2 regions of the Variovorax defluvii genome follow, and region 2 is predicted to be linked to the other one. Evidence: riboswitches for the same ligand, from Rfam matches in the RefSeq annotation. Region 2 holds a riboswitch; the other holds the start of a gene.
The links. A riboswitch is a leader RNA that binds a small molecule or an ion and turns the genes downstream of it on or off. The one in region 2 is predicted to bind glycine.
Positions count from the first base shown of each region.

Region 1: linked by a shared signal. The riboswitch ahead of ABEA07_RS25990 (D-amino acid dehydrogenase) and the one ahead of gcvT (glycine cleavage system aminomethyltransferase GcvT) in region 2 are both predicted to bind glycine.

Region 1 covers NZ_BAABGJ010000081.1:90,453-100,547, forward strand. Annotated here, with positions in the region: gene ABEA07_RS25985 (FAD-dependent oxidoreductase) at 1-891, shown strand, start outside; glycine riboswitch at 933-1,036, shown strand; glycine riboswitch at 1,041-1,146, shown strand; gene ABEA07_RS25990 (D-amino acid dehydrogenase) at 1,236-2,504, shown strand; gene ABEA07_RS25995 (LysR family transcriptional regulator) at 2,523-3,407, opposite strand; gene ABEA07_RS26000 (tripartite tricarboxylate transporter substrate binding protein) at 3,521-4,504, shown strand; gene ABEA07_RS26005 (M20 aminoacylase family protein) at 4,570-5,748, shown strand; gene ABEA07_RS26010 (FIST signal transduction protein) at 5,846-7,114, opposite strand; gene ABEA07_RS26015 (PhaM family polyhydroxyalkanoate granule multifunctional regulatory protein) at 7,149-7,910, opposite strand; gene ABEA07_RS26020 (copper chaperone PCu(A)C) at 7,977-8,465, opposite strand; gene ABEA07_RS26025 (TonB-dependent receptor) at 8,494-10,095, opposite strand, start outside.
Region 2 covers NZ_BAABGJ010000015.1:208,250-218,344, forward strand. Annotated here, with positions in the region: gene ABEA07_RS09940 (TRAP transporter small permease) at 1-286, shown strand, start outside; gene ABEA07_RS09945 (TRAP transporter large permease) at 366-1,643, shown strand; gene ABEA07_RS09950 (hypothetical protein) at 1,872-2,753, shown strand; glycine riboswitch at 2,792-2,893, shown strand; glycine riboswitch at 2,907-3,019, shown strand; gene gcvT (glycine cleavage system aminomethyltransferase GcvT) at 3,053-4,228, shown strand; gene gcvH (glycine cleavage system protein GcvH) at 4,262-4,633, shown strand; gene gcvP (aminomethyl-transferring glycine dehydrogenase) at 4,653-7,556, shown strand; gene ABEA07_RS09970 (YciI family protein) at 7,796-8,218, shown strand; gene ABEA07_RS09975 (YciI family protein) at 8,309-8,989, shown strand; gene ABEA07_RS09980 (RNA polymerase sigma factor) at 8,986-10,095, shown strand, end outside.

The DNA of each region.
Region 1 (10,095 bases), on a different contig from region 2:
CCCACCGGCGCGCGCGGCGCGGGCCTGTTGAGCCTGTACACCGACGAGCGCGCCTTCCAGAACCGGATGAGCGGCCAGCCCCGCTGGCATGCGCTGGGCTGCGAGGAACGACTGCTGTCGACCGCCGAAGCACTGGACCTGGAACCGGCCCTGCAGGCGACGCGTGTCGCGGTGGCCGGCGCCGCCCACGCGACCGACGACGCGGCCTCGCGCGATCCGGCTCAGTTCGCCGCCAGCCTGGTGTTCCTTTGCCGCGCGGCAGGTGTGCGTTTCCTGACGCGGCACCAGGTGCTCTCCATCGAGGAACGATCCGGCCGGGTCGACCACGTCGAGGCCCTGGACGCGTCCGGCCGCCGCGTCAGGCTCGAGGCGCAGGCCTACGTCCTGGCCCTGGGGGCCTCCAGCGTCGTCCACTCGGAGAAGCTGGGCATCCCGATGCCGCTCGACTTCCAACGGGAGTACATCCTGACCTTGCCGATCCTGGATGCCACGCGCGCGCCGCGCATGATGCTGCACGACCGGCAGGGCCGCCTGCACATCCGCCGTGTCGAGACGCCGGCGGGTGATGGCCTGCGCGTCTCCCGCTGCGTGCGCGCCCGCCGCGAGGACGAAGGCGAGCCCGATTCGGACCGTTTCGACGCGATGCTCCGGCGCGTCGAGGCCCTGCTGCCCGGCGCGGTCGACACGGGCCGCGCCGCTTTCGAGACTGCCACGCTGGCCGTCCCCCGCAACGGGCTTCCGATGATCGGCAAGACGCGGCTGCGCAACCTCTTCCTCAACACCGCACCGGGCTCGCGCAACTGGATCCGGGCCTGCGGCGCGGGCAAGTCGATCGCCCGAATCGTCAGCGGCCTGCGGCCCGAGGTCGAGTTCGCGTTCCGGCGCCAGTAGACACGCGACGCTTGGTGCTGAGGCCGGCGCCCCCTACAATCCGCCCCAATGCAGGAGAGCGGGCTGCCGGCAGGCGGCCCCACCGAAGGCGCAAACTCCCATAAACGCTCAGGTCGGCTCGCGCAAGCGGGCCTGTACTGCACCAACTGTCAAAGCCGTCTGGAGAGCCATCGCCCAGCGCGATGCACCGAAGGAGCAAGTCCGTTGCGGGCGCAGCGGATGAATCTCTCAGGTACCGAGGACAGGGGGAGCGGCAACTTGGACGCGCGGTCTGGTTGCTTGTTCTTCATCGCAGGCTTTCCGTTCCATCGCGTTCGAGCACCGCCACTTCGAAGGTTCTCGAAATGCATGTGATCGTTCTCGGCGCCGGCCTGCTCGGCGTCACCTCCGCTTACTACCTGCGCCAGCTCGGCCACGACGTGACCGTCATCGACCGGCAGGCCACCCCGGCCGCCGAAACCAGCTTCGCCAACGGCGGGCAGATCTCCGTCAGCCACGCCGAACCCTGGGCCAACCCGAGCGCACCGCTCAAGGTGTTGCAATGGCTGGGCAAGGAAGACGCGCCGCTGCTCTTCCGCCTGCGCGCGGACATGCGCCAGTGGCGCTGGGGCCTGTCCTTCCTGCGCGAATGCACACCGGCGCGCACCCGCCGCAACATCGAGCAGATCGTGCGCCTGGGCACCTACAGCCGCGCGCTGCTGCAGGAGCTGCGCAGCGACAAGCGCATCCAGTACGACCAGCGCATGCAGGGCATCCTGCACTTCTACACCACGCAGAAGGAGTTCGACGCCGCCCTGGCGCCGGCCGAGCAGATGCGCGCCTTGGGCTGCGAGCGCCGCGTGATATCGGCCGACGAAGCCGTGCAGATCGAACCGGCGCTCGCCCACATTCGCCCGCAGCTTGCCGGCGCCACCTACACGGCGGCGGACGAGTCGGGCGATGCCAACCGCTTCGTGCGCGAGCTGGAGGCGCTGGCTCGGGCGGACGGCGTGAAATTCCTGATGAGCCACACCGTCACCGCGCTGCGCGAAGCCGGCGGCGCGATCGACCATGTCGAGGCCACGGACAGCGAGGGCCGTTTCCAGCGGGTGCGCGGCGATGCCGTCGTGCTGGCGATGGGCTCCCTGTCGCCGCTCTACGCCGAACCGCTGGGCATCCGCCTGCCGATCTACCCGGCCAAGGGCTACTCGGTCACGCTCCCGGTCAAGGACTCTGCGAAGGCCTACCAGGTCTCGCTGACGGACGACGAGTACAAGCTCGTGTTCTCCCGCTACACCTCACCCAGCGGCGACCGCATGCGCATCGCCGGCACGGCCGAACTCAACGGCTACGACCGCGACCTCAACCGTGTGCGCTGCGAAGCCATCGTGCGGCGCGTCGAAGCGCTCTTCCCCGGCGCGGGCGACACCACGCAGGCCCAGTTCTGGACCGGACTGCGCCCCGCCACGCCGAGCAATGTCCCGTTGATCGGCCGCACCCGCCTGTCCAACCTGTTCCTCAACACCGGCCACGGCACCCTGGGCTGGACCCATGCCTGCGGCTCGGGCAAATCCATCGCACGCATCGTCAGCGGGCTGAAGCCCGAGGTCGACTTCGCTTTCGCCGGCGCCTGAGCCTGTACCGCCGCGCGTTCAATCGCGCATGAGCTCCTGCATCAGCGATCGCAGGATGCCCAGCGCCGGCGCTTCCGTGCGCCGGCGCAACGTGACCAGGCCGAAGCGCGCCACGCCATCCATCGGCGGATCCATCTTCAACTCGACCAGGTCCGCAGCCGCCGCGCGGATCGCCAGCAGCACCGCATCGCTGCGCCGCACCACCTCGACCAGGCTCGGGACTTCCTCGCACTGCACCGTCACGCAGCGGGCGGGGTGCGCCTCGGGCCCATAGGCCTCGACCAACGTGCGCGCGACCTCGTCGCTCAGCGGCGTGGAGGCGATCGGATAGCGCTGCACCGCCTCGAAGCGCACTGCCTTGCGCAGCCGCGTGAGCGGATGCCCGCGCCGGCACATGAAGGTGCCGCGCATCTCCCGCACCAGGCCCAGCGCGAGATCGGGTGCGGGCCTGAGTGAGCGCACATCCACCACCAGCGCATCGAGCAGGCGATCGCGCAACGACTGCGCCAGCATGTCGGTGCCGCCGCGTGCCACCGCGACACGCACCTTCGGGTGCCGCGTCGCCATGTGCATCAGGAAGGGTGTCATCAGCATCGCGCCCGGCCCGGAGCCCATGCCGATGCGGACCAGACCGCCCTCCCCCTCGCGCAGCTGCCGGCCGCTGTCGCGCAGTGCGTCGGCCTCGAACACCAGATGGCGCGCGCGCTCCAGCACTTCGCGCCCGAAGGCCGTGAGCTCGTTGCGGCGGCCGATGCGGTCGAACAGCGGCATGCCCAGTTCCTCTTCGAGCGCGCGAATGCTCCGGCTGAGCGCCGGCTGGGTCAGGTGCAGGGCCTGCGCGGACTGGCTGAAGGAGCCGGTCTGCGCGAGCGAGATCAGGTGCCTGAGCTGGACCAGCGTCATGGACGGGGCCTCCGAAAACATTGCATCGAACTCATGCTAATGCAGACAACAATGCATTGGACGTTGGGATTCACAACTCCTACGATTCGCGGCAACCCACCCCTGGAGCCCCGATGACCTCGCTCTTCCAACGCTCGCGCCTGCTGCTGGGCGGCCTGCTGATCGCCGCCGGTGCGGCGTCCGCCCAGACCTATCCATCCAAGCCGGTGACGCTCATGGTCCCCTACCCGGCCGGCGGACCCTCGGATGCGACGGGGCGCATTTTCACCGTGCCGCTGGGCAAGGAGCTCGGACAGCAGGTGCTGGTGGAAAACCTCGGCGGCGTCAGCGGCGCGCTGGCGGCGCAGAAGGTGCTCGCGGCACCGCCCGACGGCCATTACATCTTCCAGGGTTCTCCCAACGAAGTGATCCTCTCGCCGCTGGCCAATGCGGCCGTGAAGCTCAAGGCCGAGGACTTCCGCCTGGTGCACCCCGTGGCCGATGCGGTCATGGTCTTCGTGGCCCGCAAGGACCTGCCGGCCAACAGCGTCGACGAGCTGATCGCGCTGGCCCGCAAATCGCCCGACAAGCCCCTGAGCTACGGCAGCGTCGGCGTCGGCTCGCTCTACCACCTGCTCCTGGAGAAGGTGCAGCTGCAGACCGGCATCAAGCTCATGCACGCCCCCTACAAGGGCAATGCCCCGCTGCTGCAGGACCTGGGCGGCGGGCAGGTCGACTTCGCCGTGCTGGTGTACAGCGCCGCCATGGGTGCGCTGGCCGAGCAGGGCCGCCTCAAGGTGATCGGCCAGCTCGGCGCGCAGCGCTCGGAGCTGCTGAAAGACGTGCCCACCGTCAGCGAAGGCAAGGAGCTCAAGGACTTCGCCTACAAGACCTGGAGCGGTTTCATGGTGCCGAAGAACACGCCGGAGGAGGTGGTGCAGCGCCTGCACAAGGCGATCGGCGCGACCCTCAAGGATCCAGGCGTACGCACGCAACTGGCCGCCCAGACGCAGGTCGCCTCCGCGCCGATGACACTGGCCGAAGCGGCGAAGTTCTTCGAGACGGAGACCTCCCGTTATCGGGAGATCGCCAGGTCCATCAACCTGCAGCCGCAGTAAGCTGAACACATGAGCCGCAGGACCGTTTCCAAGGCGAATGCCGCGGCCGAAGGCGAGGTACCCCGATGAGCACGCTTCTCGATCAATTGCACGCGCAGGCCGACACCTTCATCGCATTGCGGCGCGACATCCACCAGCATCCGGAGCTGGGCTTCGACGAGCACCGCACCTCGGCGCTGGTTGCACAGCGTCTCGAATCCTGGGGCTACGAGGTCGAGCGCGGCCTCGGCGGCACCGGGGTGGTGGGCCGGCTGGTGCGCGGCCAGGGGCAGCGACGCCTCGGCCTGCGCGCCGACATGGACGCCCTGCCGATCGACGAGGCCACCGGCCTGCCCTACGCCAGCCGCCACGCCGGCGTGATGCATGCCTGCGGCCACGATGGCCACACCGCCATGTTGCTGGCCGCGGCCGAGCACCTGGCCGTGCGCGGCCGCTTCGACGGCACGTTGAACCTGATCTTCCAGCCGGCCGAGGAAGGCGGCGGCGGCGCGGTGCGGATGATGGAAGACGGCCTGTTCGACAAATACCCCTGCGACGCCATCTTCGCGATGCACAACATGCCCGGCATGCCGCAGGGGCGGCTGTACCTGCGCGACGGCCCGGCCATGGCCTCCTCCGACTACGCGACCGTGACCCTCACCGGGATCGGCGGCCACGGCGCCCTGCCCCACCGCACCGCCGACCCGATCGTGGCCGCGGCCAGCATCGTGATGGCGCTGCAGACGGTGGTGTCGCGCAACATCGACCCGCTCCAGATGGCCGTGGTGACGGTCGGCGCGGTGCACGCCGGCAAGGCCAACAACGTGATCCCCCAGACCGCCACGCTCGAACTCAGCGTGCGCGCGCTCGACCGCGAGGTGCGCAAGCGGCTGGAGGAACGCATCAGGTCGTTGATCGCGGCGCAGGCCGAGAGCTTTGGCGTGCGGGCGCAGGTCGACTGGCGGCCCGGCTATGCGGTACTGGTCAACACCAAGCCCGAAACCGACTTCGCCCGCCAGGTGGCCCTGGAGCTGCTCGGCCCCGAGCGCGTCACCCTGGAAGGTCCGGCCTTGCCGGGCAGCGAAGACTTCGCCTTCATGCTCGAGCGCGTCCCCGGCAGCTACCTGCTGATCGGCAACGGCGCCGGCGAGGGCGACGGCCACGGGGCCTGCATGGTCCACAACCCGGGCTACGACTTCCACGACGCCAACGTCGCGATCGGCGCGGCCTACTGGGTGCTGCTGGCCGAACGCTTTCTGAATTGAGTTCTCCCCCCGGGCTTCCCCACTTCGTGGGGTCCGCCGACCTCCTCCCCGGGGGCAACACCAGCGGCCCGGCAAAGTGTTCCACGATGACGTTTTTTCAGTCGTCGGCCGTGAAGACAGTGAGCACGCCGGTGTAGCCGTACAGGTGATGCCGCGCGATCTCGCCGGCGGCGAAGAAGCCGACCAGCGGCACGTCGCCCAGCGCATGGCGCACGATCTGCAACTCCGCGCCCGGCGCGCCGAAATGCGGTCCCCCGCGGCCCGAGCAACTGACGTACACCGCGCCCGCGATGCGCCGCGCCGGGTGCGGGGCGGCCTCCGCCTCACCGGCCGCGACCGCGCGTGCGGTCGCGAGGGTCTGCTCTTCCGGCTCCAGTTCCTCGCGCACTTCGGCGCAGATGCGCATCAGGTCGGCGCGCGCGGCCTGGGCGTTGCGCCGCACGAAGCTCATGCGCATGCCGGCCTCGGCCCGGTCCGCAATGGCGATGCCGCGGCGCGTGGGATCGAGCCCGATGATGTGCCGCACCAGCACGTCGGCACCCAGATCGCCGGTGCGCCGGATGCCGTCGCTGCCCGCATCGACCAGGCCGACCAGCGTGGCGCGCACCGCCTCGATGGCCTGGTGCGGCTCGGCGAGCGACACGCCCAACTCGGCCAGCAGCACTTCCAGTGCCGCTTCGCCATCGAGCTGGAGCAGCACGTTGCCCTCCACCTGCGTGATCACCCGCTCGCGCGACACCGGCTGGCAGCCTTGGGTGACGCGCGAGACCAGCCGCACGCCCTCGCCGAAGGCCACACCCGACATGCCGCCCGAAAACACGCCCCTCGCCGCGCCGTGGCCGCGGATGTTGCCGTTGCCGCCGATCGCGAACTGCAGGGCGCCGGCCCGACCCGAGGACAGGCCGCCGAAGAGGTAGCCGGTGTCGGTGCGCCCCGCCATCTCGGCGACCAGTTCAGCCAGGTCCGGCGTGGCGGGGTCGGCATGCACCAGCGCCGTGTGGGCCGAGAAGCCGCTCATTTCGGCGCCGGCCAGCGGCGCAACGCCGGAGAACACGCGGTACTGGTCGCTGGGCAGCTGGCACAACATGACGCTCAGGGCCGGCTCGTCGAAGTACTCCGCGTTGTTGGCCGCCACCCCGATGCCGACGGTGCCGGACCAATCGGTGATTTCGGGCAGCTCGGCGCCCAGGTGGTCCAGGATCTCCTGCGCGTCCGCTGCGTAGTGGTCCGTGATGTAGAGCAGGCCCAGCGTGGGCGCGTGCGCATAGTCCGGCAGGGCCAGTTGTGCCCGAAGCTGCGCGAGCACCAGCCCGGCCGCCATGCGCCATTGAGGGTGGGTGGCGTGGCCCGTCGGAAACAGCTTCATGGTCTCGTGCTCCCCGGCGTGGGTTGAAAGGGACTCAGCGCGTCCGCTTGCGCGGCGCTGTCTTCTTGGCCGCCGCGCGCCTGGCAGGCTCCTTCTGGGTGGCAGGGCGCGCCTTCGCAGGCGGGCTTGCCGCACCCATGGCCTGGCCCACCGCGTCCGCCAGCGGCTGGGCCACGGCGGGCATCTTCAGGCGCGAAGCATCCTGCAAAGCCGAGCTGGCGATCTGCTGGAACTGCTGGGTCAGCGCACCCCACCACTGCAAGGGGTCGACCACGCCGCCGGCGGCCGCCGCGTCCGGGCCGTTGGCCATGGCCGGCTTGGTCTTGGCGCCGCGCCTGGGCGCGGGTGCCGGGGCCGCCGGTTCCGATGCGGCCGCGGCCTCGGCCTCGAGTTCGGGTTCGGGTGCTGGAGGCGGTTCGGGCGCCGCAGCCCGAGGAGCGGGCGCTGCCGGAGCCGGGGCGGGTGCCGGCGCCGCCGGCCGGGTGAAGGCGTTCGCGAGATCCTCCATGCGCAGGTTCATGCCGCGCAGGGTCGACAACGTCATCTTCTGCACTTCGAGCGCCTGGATGGTGGCCTTGAGCGCATGGCCGTTCTGCTCGAGCCAGAACTGCACCGCCTTGAGTTCCTGGATGCGCTTGTCGACCTCCTCCACGCTCAGCGTCGGCGCGACCCAGCTCGACATCGTGGGCAGCCCGGGCGCGGCGCCGCTGCCGCCCGCCGCACCGCTCGCCAGGCTCTGCAGGAAATCGAAGCCCGGGACGAACTGGCTGAAAGCGAAGGGCTTGGCGTCACTCATGGGATCTCCTCGAACAGAGTTGTCGTGCGGCCAGCTTACTCCAAGCGCCGGGACTTGAGACCGCGCTCAGTGCTTGTGCATGTGCCCCGCCGGCGCCGGCGTGGCGCCGGCACGCACCGGCAACGTCAGGTCCAGCGAACTCTTCTGACCCTTCGCGTCCTCGAACTGCAGGGTCAGCGGCAAGGTGCTGCCGTTGGCCAGGGGCTTCTTCAGGTCCATCAGCATCAGGTGGTAGCCGCCGGGCTTGAGCTCGACGGTCTGGTGGGCGGGCAGTTCGAGGCTGTGGTCCAGCGCGCGCATGCGCATGGTGTCGCCCTCCATCTTCATCTCGTGGACCTCGGCCACGCCGGCCGCCGGTGTGGAGGCACCCACCAGGCGCGCGCCCGCGGGCGCCGTGAGCTTCATGAAGGCGCCGGTGCCGCTCTGGCCGGGGACGGTGGCACGGGCCCAGGCGTCGCGCACCTCGACGGGCGCGGGCCCCTGCGCCAGGGCGCTGCCGGCCGCGGCCAGGAGCAGGGAGAGGACGATGCGGCGGGAGAAAGGACGATGGTTCATGGCAGGGTTTCCGGGAAAGAAGTGTGGATCAAAGATCGAAACGCAGCTCCGCGCTGTACGTGCGTTGCGGGTAGGGGTGGAAGTTCCAGTATTTGTCGTTGTTGGCGTTGTCGATGCCGAAGGCGGCCGACCAGCGCTTGTCGATCTGGTAGCGCACGCGCAGGTCGACGGTGAAGTAGCGGCTGGCGCCAAAGTAAGCGTCGGCATGGACGTCGCTGTTGTCCAGGCTCGAATACTGGCGGCCGCTGTAGCGCGCGGCCACGGTGAAGGCCCAGCGCACATCGGGCTTGTAGCTCGCATAGACGGTGGCGCGCCAGCGCGGCACGCGCGGCTGCCACTTGCCCACGCTGGCGGGGAAGGCAGCGTTGGCCACGATCTTCGAATCGGCGTAGGTCAGGCTGCCCCCGAGGTCCAGGCCCCTGGCCAGCACATCCTGCCCGGTGTAGGCCAGCTCCAGGCCGGTGGTGCGCACCTTGTCGATGTTCTGCACGCGCGAGACCGTCGAGTTCGGGATCAACTGGCTGTAGAGCGCGTCGCGCGTCGTCTCGTGGAAGAGCGTGGCGCGCGCCAGTCCGTGTCCCAGGTCCTTCTCGGCCGAGAGCTCACCGGTCCATGATTTCTCGGGCTCGAGGGCCGGGTCGTTGATGAAGGACAGCGCGCCGCCCGAGGTGGCGCCATACAGCTCGCCCACGGTGGGAAAGCGCACCGCCCTGCCCAGCGAGGCCTTGAGCACGGTGTCCTGCGCGAGCTGGTACGCCAAGGCCGCCTTCGGCGAGAGATGGGACTCGCCGCGCGAGGCATAGGCCTGGCGGCTGCTCGCGGTGGCGGTGAAGCCCTCGCTGGCCTTCCAGTCCTCGTAGCGCAAGCCGAGCACGGCCTTCCAGCGCGGCGCGAAGGCCCAGCTGTCCTGCACCCAGGCATGCAGTGTCTGCGTGCGGCCGCCCACGTCGCTGACCGGCGACCCTGGCAGCGCCGGCCCGTCCAGCCAGTTGCCGAGAACGTTGTTCTTCGCGATGGCGAGCTTGTAGGCATCGCGGCCGATGCCGAAATCCACCACGTGCGCGCCACCCACGCCCTGGGGCCGCCAGGTGCCCTTGGCCGCCAGCGTGTTCCAGCCGGTGCCGTCCTGGTCCTGCAAGGTGCCGGTCCCGCCGACGGCGGCCAGCGGCAGTGCGACGGTCGGTGCGCGCTGGCGGTCCTTCGCGTAGTCGTAGAGGCTCGCGGCCAGCTCCCAGTCGAACTCGCCCTGGGTGTTGCTCTTGACCGAGAGGCCGTGCATGGAGTGCGTCTGCATGTCGTTCGTCAACCCGAATGCCGTCGGGGCGACCGTGTAGCCGCGCCCGGCGATGCCGACCGGCCCGCTGAAGACCGGCTGGCCGGCGGCATCGCGCAGGTAGCTCTCGGGCCGCCCCTCGGACGTGTTCTGCCACCAGCCCAGCGTATAGGTCGCGCGCAGCGTGGGCGAGAAGTCGTAGGCCAGCTTGAGCTTGGCATGGTCCTGCACCGTGCGATAGGCGCTCCCGGTGCCGAGGATGTACCAGGGCATGTTGGTGGTGTTGAGCCCCGGCACGAAACCGGCCACCGGCGTGCCGCCACGACCGGGGGCCTCGGGCACGCCCGAGGCCACGGT
Region 2 (10,095 bases):
AGGCGCCATGGTCAGCGTCGACGTGCTCTACCGCTGGAGCCCGCCGGCGATGCGGCGCCTGCTCGATTGGCTGGTATGCCTGGCAGCGCTCGCGCTCATCGCGGTCATCGTCTGGTGGGGATGGGACTACGCGCAGCGCGGCGGCGTGCAGACCATGGCGGGCCTGGAGTCGGTCTCGATGTTCTGGGCGTACGTGGCGATGCCGGTGGGGGGGCTGTTCAGCGTGATCGGGATCGTGGGCAACCTGATCGATCCGCAACGCCAGGAACTGGAGACGGCGCAATGAGCGCCGCTCGGCCGCCCGAAGGCGCGAAGGCCCCCTTGGGGGGCAGCGCAGTACACGAAGTGACAAGCGTGGGGGTCCTATGACACCCGTCATGGTCACCACGATGGTGGTGTGCTTCGCGCTCACCGTCTCCGTCGCCGTCTCCATCGGCCTCGCCTCGGTGGTCGGCATCCAGGTGTCGAACGCCAACATGCTGATCTCCGTCAAGGAGATGTTCAACGCCATCAACAAGTTTCCGCTCGCCGCCATTCCCTTTTTCATCCTGGCCGGCAACCTGATGGAAACCGGCGGCATCTCGCGCCGCCTGGTGGACTTCGCCAAGAGCCTGGTCGGCGGCGTGCAAGGCGGCCTGCCCATGACCTGCGTGCTGACCTGCATGATCTTCGCGGCGGTGTCGGGTTCGTCGGTGGCCACCACCTTCGCCATCGGCGCGATCCTGATTCCCGCGCTGATCAAACATGGCTATCCCACCAGCTATGCGGCGGCGCTGCAGGCCACCAGCGCGGAGCTGGGCGTGATCATCCCGCCTTCGATCCCGATGATCCTGTACGGCGTGAGCGCCGAGGTGTCGATCGGCGAACTGTTCATCGCGGGCTTCGGCCCGGGCATCCTGATCAGCCTGGCGCTGATGGCCTTCGTCTACGTCTATTGCAAGTTCAAGGGCCTGGGCAAGAACGACGGCGATGGCCGCCTGGGCGTGGGCGTCGCGACCTGGCGCGCGGGCTGGGCGCTCCTGATGCCGGTGATCATCCTCGGCGGGATCTACGGCGGCATCTTCACGCCGACCGAGGCCTCGGCGGTGGCGGTGCTCTATGCACTCATCGTGGGCACGTTGATCTACCGCGAGATCAAGCTGCCGCAGCTCTACACGGTGCTGCGCAAATCGGTGATCTCCTCCTCGGTCATCATGTTCATCATCGCCAATGCGGGCCTGTTCGCCTTCCTGATCACCCGCGCCGGCGTGCCGGAGGCCATCGGCCACTGGCTGGAAGGCGTGCTGCGGTCCCCGACCATGTTCCTGCTGGGCGTGAACGCGGCGCTGTTCGTCATCGGCATGTTCATCGAGACCAGCGCGGCCATCATCGTGCTCGCCCCCATCCTGGCGCCGGTGGCGCTGCACTTCGGCGTTGACCCGGTTCACTTCGGGCTGATCATGGTCGTCAACCTCGCCCTGGGCATGATCACGCCGCCCTTCGGCGTCAACCTGTTCGCGGCCTGCACCGTGGCGCGCATCTCTCTGGATCGCATCGTGGGACACCTCGTGCCCTTCGTGCTGGTGATCCTGGCGTGCCTCTTGGTGATCACCTACGTGCCCGGCATCTCCCTGGGGCTGCGCGACCTGGTCTACGCCAAGTAGGCACGGCTTCCACAGGCCGTTACACGCTCGCTGCCACACGGCGTCTCGGCCGACACGGGAAAGCGCTCATCGCATGAATAGTCGCTAGGATGGCGGCACGCGCCATGCGTGCCGCCGGCGTGGCCGTTTCCGCTTGCAGGGAACGCGCCGCCGGTGAGAATGCATGGGACGAACCCGCCGCTTCTCTTTCTTCCCTTGCAAGGCATGACGAGCTACGGATTTGTTCATTTGGAATTCGGCGACCGGCATCGAGACCGGTCGCTGCTGGTATTGGAGGCGCTGCGCAGCCGGCTGGCCCAGAGCGGCGATCGCTTCTCCCTGACGGTGGTCGACAACGCCGGCGCGAGCGGCGCGCTCACCTGCCCGGGCTTCGATGAGGCCGTCCTGGTGCCGGGCGACAACAGCAACCGCGAGTTTTCCGGCTGGGACAGCGGCGTCAAGGCCCTGCTCGGCCGCGCCGAGGCGCCGGACGTCTGGATCTTCTCGAACGACACCGTCGGGTCGAACCATGCGTGGAGCGAGCGCCGGCTGCAGCACTTCGGCGGTGAGATCCGCAAGCTCGCGCTGCATTCGGGCCCCTGGCTCTTCGGCGAGATCAACGACTTCCCGCGCTCGACCATGACGCCGCTGGGGCCGCTGCTCGAATGGGTGGCGACCTACTGTTTCGCGATGAACGACACCTTGCGCCGCAAGCTGGGCACGCTCTCGCCCGACAACGCCCTGCTCGATTCGCTGGTGAACGAGCGCTACGAAGCCGGCCGGGGGCTGTTCCGCGAGCACGTGGACGCGGCGTACGTCGATTTCGTGTCCGCCTGGCTGATCGGCGACGAGCGGGAAAGCCACGACAAGAAGCGGCGCTTCAAGTGGGACCACGAATGGCACAAGGCCAGCCCGCTCGGCACGCACAACTTCGAGGACCTGCGCATGAAGGCGCGCTGCTGCCTGTCGGAAAGCATGCTCAGCGTGCGTGCCCGGCAATTGGGCGCCGACATCCGCTCGCCCTACGACGCGCGCAACGCGCGCGAGCACGTGCGGCGCTCCATGCAGTTCCTGGCGGACAAGCTGTGGGAGAAATTCCTTCTGCGCCGCATGCGCCTCGAGCGTTCCTGACACAGGCGCTCACGATTCCGGCACGGCTTTCCCGTACACTCGCCCGGTCAGGAGAGCGCTCTGCGATGCAGGGCCGCCGAAGGCGCAGGGCCCCGAAGTCACGGGCCCGAACGCTCAGGCAAAAGGACTGACGAGGCGCCCGCTGACCCCGGGCGTTTCCTTGCTGGAGAGAGGCGGCCGCGGCGTTCGCGCACAGGCCGTCCACCGAAGGAGCAAACCCCGATCGTGGGGCGAATCTCTCAGGTAAAGCGGACAGCAGGGGTGGCCCATGGCTTCGGCCATGGATCCGGACTGCCCCCATGGAGAGTACCTTGGCCTCCGCTTCCGACACCGATCTGCAAAAGACCCCGCTTCACGCCCTGCACCTCGAACTGGGCGCCCGCATGGTGCCTTTCGCCGGCTATTCGATGCCGGTCCAGTACCCCGCCGGCCTGATGGCCGAGCACCGCCACACGCGCACGGCCGCCGGCCTGTTCGACATCTCGCACATGGGCCAGCTGCGCCTGTCCGGCCCCGATGCCGCCGCCGTCTTCGAGACCCTGATGCCGCAGGACGTGATGGGACTCGCGCCGGGCAAGCAGCGCTACGGGCTGCTGCTGGACGAGCAGGGCGGCATCCTCGACGACCTGATGTTCTTCAACGAGGGCGGCGACTCGATCTTCGTGATCGTCAACGGCGCCTGCAAGGCCAGCGACATCGCCCACATCCAGGCCCGCATCGGCCAGCGCTGCCAGGTGCAGCCCCTGCCCGACCAGGCGCTGCTGGCGCTGCAGGGGCCGCAGGCCACCGCCGTGATGGCGCGCCTGTCTCCCGGCAGCGAGAAATTCGTCTTCATGACCGGCGGGAAGCTGCAGATCGGCGGCATCGCCGCCTTCGCCACCCGCAGCGGCTACACCGGCGAGGACGGCTTCGAGATCTCCGTCGCCGCGCAGGACGCCGAGGCCCTCGCCCGCCTGCTGCTGGCGCAGCCCGAGGTCCAGCCCATCGGCCTGGGCGCGCGCAACTCGCTGCGGCTCGAAGCCGGCCTGTGCCTCTACGGCAACGACATCGACACCACGACCACGCCGGTCGAGGCAGCGCTGACCTGGTCGATCCAGAAGGTGCGCCGCAGCGGCGGCGCACGCGAAGGCGGCTTTCCGGGCGCGGCGAAGGTGCTGGCCCAGCTCACCGCGGCCGACGGCGCCGCCGGCCATCTCGACCACGACACGCTGAAGCGCAAGCGCGTCGGCCTGGTCGCGCTGGAGCGGGTGCCGGTGCGCGAGGGCACCCCGCTGCAGTCCTTCGAGGGCCATGCCATCGGCCAGGTGACCAGCGGCCTGCTCGGCCCCACCGTGGACCGCCCGATCGCGATGGGCTACGTCGCCCTGGCCTACGCCGGGCTCGGCACCCGCATCCAGGCCATCGTGCGCGGCAGGCCGGTGCCCATGGAGGTGAGCACGATGCCCTTCGTGCCGCCTCACTACTACCGCGGTTGAGCCATTCCTGTTTCTTTCCCTAGGAGCCATTCCATGACCATCAAGTACACCAAGGACCACGAGTGGGTGAAAGCCGAGGGCGACACCGCCACCGTCGGCATCACCCTCCATGCGCAGGATGCGCTGGGCGACGTGGTCTTCGTCGACCTGCCGCAGGTGGGCCAGGGCTACGCGCAGGGCGAGGTCGCCGGCGTGGTCGAGTCGGTCAAGGCCGCGGCCGACGTGTACATGCCCATCGCGGGCGAGATCACCGAGGTCAACGAGGCGCTGCGCGCCGACCCCTCGCTCGCCAACAGCGCACCCGAGGGCGAGGGCTGGTTCTTCAAGCTGAAGATCGCCGACGCCTCGCAGTTCGAAGCCCTGCTCGACAAGACCGCCTACGACAAGCTCGCCGACGAAGCCTGAAGCCTTTTCTTTTTCTCCCATGCCGAAGTCCTCCCTGCCTACCCTGCCCACCCTCGCCGAGCTCGAGAACGCCGGCGAATTCATTGCCCGCCACATCGGCATCGAGGCCGAGGACGAAGCCCGCATGCTCGCCGCGGTCGCCTCCAGGACGCGCGCCGAGCTGATCGACGGCATCGTGCCGCCGGCGATCCGCCGCAGCCGCCCGATGCAGCTGCCGGCGCCCACCACGGAGTCCGGCGCACTGGCCGAGCTGCGGGCCATCGCCGCGAAGAACAAGGTGGCCAGGAACTTCATCGGCCAGGGCTACTACGGCACCCACACGCCCGGCGTGATCCTGCGCAACGTGCTCGAGAACCCGGCCTGGTACACGGCCTACACGCCCTACCAGGCCGAGATCTCGCAGGGCCGCATGGAAGCGCTGGTCAACTTCCAGACCATGGTGTGCGACCTCACCGGCATGGCCATCGCCAACGCGTCCATGCTGGACGAAGCCACCGCCGCCGCCGAAGCCATGACGCTGGCGCGCCGCAGCGTCAAGAGCAAGAGCAACGTCTTCCTGGTCTCGGGCGACTGCCATCCTCAGACCATCGAGGTCATCAGGACCCGCGCCGCGCCGCTGGGCATCGAGGTCAAGGTCAGCACCGTCTCCGAGACCCTGCCGCACCTGATGGCCAGCGGCGCCTTCTTCGGCGTGCTGGCGCAGTATCCCTCCACCACCGGCCACGTGCACGACCTGCGCCCGCTGGCCGGCCATGCGCACCAGTGCGAGGCCGCCTTCTGCGTGGCCGCCGACCTGCTGGCGCTCACCCTGCTGGCGCCGCCCGGCGAATGGGATGCCGACATCGTCTGCGGCACCACCCAGCGCTTCGGCATGCCCTTGTGCAACGGCGGCCCGCACGCGGCCTACCTGGCCTGCCGCGACGACTACAAGCGCTCGCTGCCCGGCCGACTGGTCGGCGTCAGCGTCGACACGCAGGGCCGCCCGGCCTACCGGCTGGCGCTGCAGACGCGCGAGCAGCACATCCGGCGCGAGAAGGCCACCTCCAACATCTGCACCGCGCAGGTGCTGCCGGCGGTGGTGGCCAGCATGTACGCGGTCTACCACGGGCCGGAAGGCCTCACACGCATCGCCCAGCGCGTGGCCGCCTTCACCGCCATCCTGGCCGATGGCCTGCAGCAGATGGGCCGGGAGATCGTCAACGGCACCGCCTTCGACACCCTCACCGTGCTGACGGGCGAGGACACGCCGAAGATCCTGGAGCGCGCCGAGGCCGCCGGCGTCAACCTGCGCCAGGGCCTGCAGCAGCACCTGGGCATCTCGCTGGACGAAACCACCACGCGCGCAGACATCGAGAGCCTGTGGGCGCTGTTCGTGCCGGCCGGCACGCCGATGCCGCGCTTCGACGCGCTGTCGGGCACGGCCGGCTCGCGCATCCCGCTGGACCTGCGGCGCACCAGCGGCTTCCTCACGCACCCCGTCTTCAACACCCACAAGAGCGAGACCGCGATGCTGCGCTACATCCGCAGCCTGTCCGACAAGGACCTCGCGCTCGACCGCAGCATGATCCCGCTGGGCAGCTGCACCATGAAGCTCAACGCGACCAGCGAGATGATCCCCATCACCTGGCCCGAGTTCGCGAACGTGCACCCCTTCGCCCCGGCCGAGCAGTTGCGGGGCTATGCGGAGCTGGACGCGCAACTGCGCGCCTGGCTGTGCGAGGCGACGGGCTATGCCGGCATCAGCCTGCAGCCGAACGCCGGCTCGCAGGGCGAATACGCCGGGCTGCTGGCCATCAAGGCCTTCCACGAAGCGAAGGGCCAGGGCCACCGCAACGTCTGCCTGATCCCCTCCTCCGCGCACGGCACCAATCCGGCCAGCGCGCAGATGGCGGGCATGAAGGTGGTGGTGACGGCCTGCGACGCGCAGGGCAACGTCGACATCGACGACCTGCAACGCGCCTGCGAGCAGCACCGCGACGACCTGGCCGCGGTGATGATCACCTACCCCAGCACCCACGGCGTGTTCGAGACGCGCGTGAAGGAGCTGTGCGAGATCGTGCATGCCCATGGCGGCCGGGTGTACGTGGACGGCGCCAACATGAACGCGCTGGTCGGCGTGGCCGCCCCGGGCGAGTTCGGGGGCGACGTGAGCCACCTCAACCTGCACAAGACCTTCTGCATCCCGCACGGCGGCGGCGGCCCCGGCGTCGGGCCGGTGTGCGTGGTCGAAGACCTGGTGCCGTACCTGCCCGGCCACGTGAGCGGCGGCATGCCGGGCCACGGCGTCGGCGCCATCTCCGCCGCACCCCTGGGCAATGCCGCGGTGCTGCCGATCAGCTGGATGTACTGCCGCATGATGGGCGCGGCCGGCCTGCAGGCCGCGACCGAGATCGCCATCCTGAGCGCCAACTACGTCAGCGCGCGTCTCAAGGACCACTATCCCACGCTCTACGCCAGCCCCAACGGCCACGTGGCGCACGAGTGCATCCTGGACCTGCGTCCGCTCAAGGACAGCAGCGGCGTCACGGCCGAGGACGTCGCCAAGCGCCTGATCGACTACGGCTTCCATGCGCCCACGCTGAGCTTCCCGGTGCCCGGCACGCTGATGGTCGAGCCCACCGAAAGCGAGCCGCTGGCCGAGCTGGACCGCTTCGTCGATGCCATGGTCGCCATCCGCGGCGAGATCCGCCGCATCGAGGAAGGCATCTGGCCGCGCGAGGACAACCCGCTGAAGAACGCCCCGCACACGGCCGACAGCCTGCTGGCCGCCGAGTGGACGCGGCCCTACTCGCGTGAACTGGGCGCCTTCCCGGTCGACGCGGTCCGGCAGGCCAAGTATTGGCCGCCGGTCGGGCGCATCGACAACGTGTACGGCGACCGCAACCTGTTCTGCAGTTGCGTGCCGGTGAGCGACTACGCCTGAGGCGCCCGCCTCGGGCCGCAGTGCCCATCGGGTCGTCTTCTCCCACATCCGACGGCCCGGCGTACACCTCGCACTCGAGCACCGCGGGGTGCTGAAAAGGTCCACGCCTCGGGCGCCGTTGCATCTGCTTGCAATTCGCCGCTGCACCCCTGTCGATCCGGCGGCCGCTGCTTCGACGTCTTCGTAGAGCCGCCGCCGATCGGCGCGGCTCGTTCCACTCAACGACAGGAGTTTCGACAATGCGATTCATGGTTCTTGTGAAGGCCAGCCAGGACAGCGAAGCCGGCGTGATGCCCACCGAGGAATTGCTCACCAAGATGGGCAAGTACAACGAGGAGCTGGTCAAGGCCGGCGTCATGCTGGCGGGCGAAGGGCTGCATCCCACGTCCAAGGGCGCCCGCGTGCGCTTCGAAGGCGACAAGCGGACCGTGATCGACGGTCCCTTCGCCGAGACCAAGGAACTGGTCGCCGGCTACTGGCTGTGGCAGGTGCGCTCCCGCGAGGAGGCGATCGAATGGCTCAAGCGCGCGCCCTTCGACGGCGGCGCGGAGGTCGAGCTGCGCCAGGTCTTCGAGATGGAGGACTTCGGCGCCGAGCTCACCCCCGAGCTGCGCGAGCAGGAAAAGCGCCTGCTGAACGAGATCGAGTCGCGCAAGGCCTGACCGGTCCGGCACGAAGGCCTGCCGGGCGAGCCTCCGGCGCCGGGCGCGAGGCGATATCCTTGCGGGTCCCCGGAACGAGGACCCCATTGGATGAGATTCGTGATCCTGCACGGCGCCGGCCCGCATGGCGCGGCCGCCCCTCTCCCCCCTCCCGGCACGCGCCCTGGCGCGGCCGTCCTGGAAAGCATCACGCTGGCCCCGGCGGAAGCGGGCGTGTGCATGGCACGCGGCAGCGGCGAGATGCAAAAGGTCGATGCACCCGTTGCCATCCCCGTGGCCGGTCTCAGCATCGTCGAGGCCGAGTCCCGGCAGGCCGTAGCCGACTGGCTCGGCGAGGCGACCCTGCACGGCGGCGAAGCCTGCTTCGAGATCCGCGAGACCGGCTGCGCCGGCGGCCTGGCCGGGGTGGACCCGAACGGCGCTGCCACGCAGCCGCGCTTTCTCGTTTTGCTCAAGGCCGACGCCGATACGGAGGCCGAATCCCCTGCCGACCCTGATCGACTGGCCGCCATGGCGCGGCGCAATGACGAGTCGGTGCGTTCCGGGACGCTGCTCGCCGGCGACGGCCTGCGCTCCACGGCGCGTGCGACCCGCGTGCGCGCGGGCAGCGGCCGCCCCAGCGTGCTGGACGGGCCCTTCGCGGAAACCAAGGAACTGGTGGCGGGCTTCTGGCTGATCCAGGCCGGATCGATGGACCAGGCCATGGCGTGGGTGCGGCACTATCCCTTCGCGCAGGACCGGCCGGAAGTCGAAATCCGGCCCGTCCGATGAGTGCGGACGAGGTCCACCGCCGCATCAACGCCGTCTGGCGCATCGAGTCGGCGAAGATCATCGGCGCCCTCGCGCGCATGGTGCGCGACATCGGCGCGGCCGAGGAGCTGGCGCAGGACGCACTGGTCGCCGCGCTCGAGCAGTGGCCGGCCCAGGGCGTGCCCGACAAGCCGGCCGCCTGGCTGATGCAGGCGGCCAAGCACCGCGCACTGGACCTGCTGCGCCGGCGCAAGCTGCATGCGGGCAAGGAAGACGAGATCGGCTACGAACTCGACACGCAGCACGCCATCGCCCAATCGGAGTTCGCGGAGGCAGTGGATGCCGCGCTCGACGACGATGTGGGCGACGACCTGCTGCGCCTGGTCTTCACCGCCTGTCACCCGGTGCTCTCGCCGGAGGCCCGGGTCGCGCTCACGCTGCGCCTGCTGGGCGGGCTGAGCACCGACGAGATCGCGCGCTCCTTCCTCGTGCCCGAGGCCACGATCGCCCAGCGCATCGTGCGCGCCAAGCGCGCCCTGGCCGCGGCGCGCGTGCCCTTCGAGGCGCCGCGCGCGGCCGAGCTGGGGGCTCGGTTGGCTTCGGTGCTGGAAGTGATCTACCTGGTGTTCAACGAGGGCTACTCCGCGACCGCGGGCGACGACTGGATGCGCCCCGCCCTGTGCGAGGAAGCGCTGCGCCTGGGGCGCATCCTGGCCGGCCTGATGCCGGACGAGCCGGAGGTCCACGGCCTGGTCGCGCTGATGGAGATCCAGGCCTCGCGCTCGGCCGCGCGCGTCGATGCGCAGGGCGAGCCGGTGCTTCTGCTGGAGCAGAACCGCGCGCGGTGGGACCAAGTGCTGATCCGCCGCGGCCTCTCCTCGCTGGAACGTGCCGAAGCGCTGGGTGGAGCGCTGGGCCCCTACGCGCTGCAGGCCGCCATCGCCGCCTGCCACGCACGCGCGCGCACCGCGGAGGCGACGGACTGGTCGCGCATCGCGTCGCTGTACGAGGCGCTGGCGCAACTGGCGCCCTCGCCCATCGTGGAGCTCAATCGCGCGGTCGCGCTGTCGATGGCGATCGGCCCGGCGGCCGGCTTGGCGCTGGTGGACGCACTGCGCGACGAGCCG